Regions from separate parts of the Peribacillus sp. NPDC097895 genome, predicted to be linked through region 2. Evidence: riboswitches for the same ligand, from Rfam matches in the RefSeq annotation. Region 2 holds a riboswitch; the other holds the start of a gene.
The links. A riboswitch is a leader RNA that binds a small molecule or an ion and turns the genes downstream of it on or off. The one in region 2 is predicted to bind preQ1.

Region 1: another riboswitch for preQ1. It lies ahead of ACQKMH_RS02005 (VUT family protein); the one in region 2 lies ahead of ACQKMH_RS22790 (QueT transporter family protein).

What each region holds. Positions count from the first base shown of each region.
Region 1 covers NZ_JBNNSH010000001.1:432,905-436,020, forward strand. The annotation lists gene ACQKMH_RS01995 (HD domain-containing protein) at 1-595, shown strand, start outside; gene ACQKMH_RS02000 (SRPBCC family protein) at 750-1,217, opposite strand; PreQ1 riboswitch class I at 1,584-1,626, shown strand; gene ACQKMH_RS02005 (VUT family protein) at 1,677-2,219, shown strand; gene ACQKMH_RS02010 (hypothetical protein) at 2,242-2,394, shown strand; gene ACQKMH_RS02015 (PadR family transcriptional regulator) at 2,502-2,822, opposite strand.
Region 2 covers NZ_JBNNSH010000006.1:54,526-57,641, forward strand. The annotation lists gene ACQKMH_RS22780 (PAS domain S-box protein) at 1-529, opposite strand, end outside; gene ACQKMH_RS22785 (TVP38/TMEM64 family protein) at 644-1,300, opposite strand; gene ACQKMH_RS22790 (QueT transporter family protein) at 1,422-1,907, opposite strand; PreQ1 riboswitch class I at 1,914-1,958, opposite strand; gene ACQKMH_RS22795 (YbaK/EbsC family protein) at 2,127-2,648, shown strand; gene ACQKMH_RS22800 (hypothetical protein) at 2,838-3,116, shown strand, end outside.

The sequences.
Region 1 (3,116 bases), on a different contig from region 2:
TTTTCAGTCAAAATGGGCATTGCTTGAACAGCCAGCACCTGAGTTATGTGCCGATCGGGTTGATTATACTCTCCGGGATATGTATCAATACGGACATATCAAACTCGAATCCGTTCATGACTTTCTAGGACATATAACCATCATAAACGGTAGGATGTATCTGGATAATATTGAATCGGCGGAATGGTTTGTGGAAACATATTACAGCGAAGTTATTGATTTTTTCATGGACCCACTTAATATATATGGCTATGATATGTTGGCAAAGACCTTAAAACTGGCTTTGGATAAAAACCGGATCAGCCTTGATGACTTACTCGGAGAAGATGATGAAGTCATGCTCTTGTTAAGCTCTATTGGAGACGATGAAGTGCAAAACCTGCTAAAACGGATTCATGGTAACGTATTGGTGAAGGAGGATCAATGGGACTACGATATACACCTGAAAAATAAAGTGCGCCTCATTGATCCTTCCGTTATTCATGGAACCCAATTAGTAAGAGCATCCAGTTTATCTGAAAAAGTGAAGAACATGGGAATTGAAGCCAATAAAAAAGCTTCGAAGGGTTTGTATCTAAAAGTGATTTCCGAATGATTTTTCGCGTCAAACCTTAGGGAAAGTGAAAACTCAAGGGTGACATTTCATCCTTAAATAATAATGATTCCTCGATGAGGATTACGATGGCTTCAAACACCTCATAAGTTGGCATCACTATTTCCATACTAACTAACGTTTTTCCCTAACTTAATTACCGATCAACAGATATTGGCGGCAAGGTCCGTCCAGTTTCAAGCAAGCTCTTCAGGTTACTTAGAATGGCTGGCCATCCATTATTTAAGCCTTCAAAGGTAATATCATCAGCAACGAAATCTGTTTCCAATAGCCCCTCATGCTTAAGCGTTAACTTCAAGGTTGAATCATCCATTGGCTTTAGTTCAAAGGTGACCCGAGTGGGATGGTCGCGAGGTGTTTCGTCTCCTACCATGTTCCATGTGAACGAGAGCAAGTGAAAGGGCTCACACTTTAGTATTTTACCATGATCAGTAATCCGCCCATCTTCAAGCAAATAATGAACGGTGGAGCCTTCTTGCCAGTCAGACTGGACTTGACAGCCAAAGTGATATTTCTTCGTGACTTCACCACTCGTTAGAGCTTCCCAAAGCCTCTCTGGTGTGGTGGCGATATAAATAGCATAGACAAACGATGTTTTTTTCATTTTTCTATTCCTCCTCGCGTTTATACTTCTGTCATTCCTTCTCAGGACCCTGCTTTGGCACTTAGATACCGCTTGTTTGGATATTTAACTCTATCAATGATTGTCTGCTTTTCATATACAGCCGGTCAAGCAGTTTTCTGCGACAAAAATCGGCAAAAGCCTGCATGGAGGAATTACAGAGTCATAGTAGAGGATTTTCAGGGATCATAGCTAAGTGCGAAGCTCTGGAAAGACGGATGTTCTCTTAGCAGGTCTGAAAACGATATCCGCGGATTCGCAGCCTTCCCAGCGCCAGCCGTATGGAAACTTCTTGATTTCCAGTCATTTTCAAGCTACGATAAATAAGGAAAAAAATAATCCGCTCGGGCGGAAGAGGTTCTAGCTACCCTCTCAAAAAAACTAAGGGGAACAGTGCTCTTTCTTAGAGTGCTGTTTTTTCTGTATAAGGAGAATGAAGAAATGTTAAGAATTTTATTGTATTTAGTATCCATCGTCACCGCGAATGTGGTTACAGCCGCTTTTGCACCACTACATCTTGGTGTGTTCATCATTCCGATGGGTACATTGCTCATTGGGGGAACCTTCATCTTTCGAGATCTGGTCCAAAATAAATTCGGCAGGACGAAAACCTATTTATGCATTATTACGGCACTTATTTTATCTGCGTGTGTATCATTTTTATTAGGAGATACGTTATTGATTGTCTTTGCTTCCGCATTATCGTTCGTGGTGGCAGAAACAGCGGATACTGAAATTTATACCCGATTAAAACTTCCGATGAGTTGGAGGGTGTTTTACAGCGGGATTGTTGGAGGGTTTTTCGATTCGGTGATATTTGTCGTGATTGGCCTTAGCCCACTGGGTGCCAATATATTGCCATGGGAAGCCGTACCCGCTGCGGTTATCGGCCAAATTATCGTTAAAACGATCATTCAGTCAATCGGTGCCGTATTATTGGGACGAATCAACGTAGAGCTGGAGAAGCGTGTAGTCTCCGGTTGAAATGCTAGGAGGGATGCACTCGATGGATGGACCCAAAAAGGAAGAAGACAAATGCTATTGCCTCGAGGCCTTTCGTGAAAAATATGGTCCGCATGTCCAAGGAGAATGCATGAAGCTCTCCTGCGCCAATTATCGGAAGCATAAAGGAATAGACGACAAAAAAGGACCAAAATAGGTCCTTTTTTTTGTAAATGGAGGAATTCACGAGTAAAGCGCACAATATCAGAGTAAATCAGCAAAAAAGCTTCCTGCACCAGAAAGCTTTTTTATATTGCTTTTTATTCAGAATGCCTTTGCGCTTTTACGAACTAATTTTTCCAGGAAGTAAAAGCAGCTTCGTTTTCGTTCTAGCTCGGTTTGTCCACTTTCTGTAACATGATAATATTTCCTTCGACCTGACTCGGACTCTTTCCAATGGCCTTCAATGAACTCCTTTTTTTCTAACCGTTTGAGGGCTGGGTAGAGTGTGCCTTCACTTATTTCATATTTGCCCATGCTCATTTCCCTCAAAATCTTTGTCATTTCATAGCCATATAGCTTTTTTTGTGACAGAAGTGAAAGCAAAAGGAGGTCAACGCTTCCCTTCATTAATTCTTTATCCAAATAAAATCGCCTCCTTTTTCATTTGTAAAGTGTAATACGTTGTACCTCGTAACACAAGGTGCATTTTACTTTTCTTAAAAAAAATGGTTAAATGACGATTGCTAAATGAAATCAATCATAGTAAAATGTGCTCTGGAACGGATGAGTTGTAACGAGTGTGGTAAGGATACTTATATACATGATTTAACTGTTTTAATGAAAAAACGGAATAGGATAGAAAAAATCCCACTCAAGGGGTATTAATTGATTTTTTTTTGAAAATCATTTAGATTCTATTTATTAACAAGAGCAGAA
Region 2 (3,116 bases):
AACCATCCTCAAAGAACAATGGGACCTTGATCGTATCGAAGGTTTTGTGATTGCCGTCGGGAAGAGGGATGATTTCCTCACACCTTGTGATTTCCCCTTTAATCCATGTTTCTTCATCGGAAACTTCACAGTAGATCAATGACTCTTTATAAAATTCGGAGTATTCTGCGAGCTCGCTGTCTTTTTTGCCCTTATAGTCTACATGCTCCAATTGAAATAATTGCAGTCCGAAGGCATTGGATTCAAGCCAACGGCCTTCACCATCCTTGAAGTTAACGAAATCCACCATTGAATTGATGAGTGTACGCCGACGTTGTTCCGCTTCTTTTAATTGTTTGAATTCTTCCCTTTTAGCTAAATAAAGGTATAGGACCAAGCCTATTGATAAAAGAAAGACAATGCCTTCAGCTCTTTGAAGTTGAATGAAAACCACTTTGTTGTGGATATTTGTAGTTAAAAAATAGTCGAACACGACTAATGTAAAAATCCCGGAAAGGATATATATTACTAAGATGGAGCGTTTGGACATGGAGATTCTCCCTGATTTTAAGACATTTCTAAGGTAAAATTACATACACATTTTAACAAACTATCGGAGAAAAATATATGCAGAATCATAAATAAAAAACAGGGACCAATGCGGTCACCTGTTTTTCCTGAAGATGGTTAGGGCTTTTTTCTTTTTTAAACGTTTATAGATAAGGATAAATAGTAAGAAGAGGAGTGCGAGTGCAGCTACCGTATACAGGTTCATTTCAACAGATAGGAGTCCATATGAGATTAGCGATAGAAAGAAAAAGTATATAAGGTTGCCAAGTGCTGTCGCAAATAAAAAATCCTTGAAAGTGACGGTACTGACTCCAGCAGCCAAGTTAATTAAACTCGTTGGGATAAGCGGGAAAATCCTCCCTGTAAAAACGTACATAAAGCCATGCTCCACAACGGTTTCTTGCCATTTTTCGCCCATCTTCTTTAAGAGTGGTTCCTGAAACCAGTTTCTTGCTGCATAAAAAATCAATCCAGACGCAACAACACTTGTAAACCAACTCCATAGATAGCCATATATGAATTCAAATATCGTGACATTGATAGTAAGGAGCAAAATTAAGGGGATGATTGTAAATGAATTCTGGATAAACATCAACACGAATGTCACGAAAAAAGTGAGCAAAAGGTTTTCCTTCAATATGTTAATGACTGAATCAAGATCACTTTTCCAAACGAAAGTAAACAATTCCGCATTAGAATAAATGAATATTGCGATTACCAGAAGACCGATTAAGGTCAGGACTCTTTTCAAAGGGTCACCACCATTCTTACTAATAGTTTATCATTTTCAGGCTCATTGGTGAAAAAAAGAGCTGTCGCATGATGCAGACAGCTCTTTTACATTATAGTGGGTTTACGAAGCGAAGATTCCTTTAAAGCCACTTTTCAAACTGAATTCTTTTGTTCATTCCATAAATAATTGGCGCACCAATCAAGAGGACAACGAACTCACCGACTGCCGTGGTCATCCAGCTAAACCAGAATGGTAAGCCAAAGGCAAGGTTCAGTTCAATTGCAATCAAAAACATGGTGAATGTGAAAAAGATAATCGTTGCGATCATCCGCCCTTTAATGCTTTTTATGAACCGCGATACAAAAATGACCAGCAATAAGGCGAGCACGGATTGCCCCACCCCAAAAATCAAATCATACGGTACCATCGGTGAAAAGAGCAGATTCGATATGAAGACTCCTCCGACGATACCGTAGATATACTTTTTATTGAATACAATCAGATGATTCAACATTTCCGGAACTCGAAATTGGAACATCTCAAAAGCGATTGGTTTAAACACCAATGAGACCGCCACATACAAGGCAGCCAATAACCCGTTTATCACGAGTGTACGAACATTCATTTTATTCTCTCCCTAGTTTTTTATCGTGGGATGGTTACGAACCACGTTTAGGCTTTTTCCCGAAAATTAATAGTATCCCATATATGCTTGTTGCGTCAATTTGTAAAGAATGGTTTTTAAATGATAACTCATCAAGAAATGAAAGTCTAAAATGATTTTGATTTATTGCAATGATGGATGATATTATTTTTATATGTACTTCAAAGGAGTGAATATAATATGTCGATCGAGAGTGTCAAAAGCCATTTTAAACAATGGGACCGGGAAGGCGATGTAATGGAGTTCGAAACATCAAGTGCTACCGTGAGTGAGGCAGCAGAAACCATTGGCGTCATTCCTGCGCGGATTGCTAAGACTCTTTCCTTTAAGGGGGAAGGTGAAAATGCGATTTTGGTTGTAGCAGCTGGGGACGCAAAAGTGGATAATAAGAAGTTTCGCCAGATGTTCGGATTCAAGGCACGAATGCTGTCACCTGAGGAGGTGCTTGAACAGACCGGACATGCAATCGGGGGAGTTTGCCCATTTGGACTGGCAAACGACCTAGATGTTTTTCTTGATGTATCAATGAAGCGTTTTGAGTCATTGTTTCCGGCATGCGGCAGTCCGAACTCAGCAATAGAACTTACAACCGCGGAATTGTTTGAATATTCTAACGCCAAGGATTGGGTGGATGTTTGCAAGGCTTGGGAAGAAGAAGGGAATGAAGAAACGTCGGTAGGCAATGCAGTAGATCGCTTTTAAGAGATTCGCAATAAATAAAGTCCACTTGTGTGGACTTTATTTATTGATGACCGTTTCATCGCTATAAGCTTTACTTGTTGGATTTAAATTGCTCCAATTCTTTTGAAATAGCGACACCAGATGCAAATTAGCGGTCTATAATTGGTGGTAGGCAATTCGCGGAGAAAGTTTATAAATGGAGGATGAAAGATGTTAAAGGGAAGCGATAAAAAAAACAATAGCAGCTATCTTAGTCTTAAAACTCTTTATGAAGAAAATATCACGGTTAAGAGCATAGCCCAGGAACTTGAGTCTTGCCATAAAAATGATAGAGCACCTGACATACAAAAAGCGTTGGAAAAAAAGAATTTCGATATAATGGCAGTGCAAGATCAAGGGGAAATCATCGGATATATCGAAAGGCAAGAACTTGGTGAAGGGATCATCTCGGAATATTTGAAAAGTTTTTCACCTAGGGAAATGGTTTCG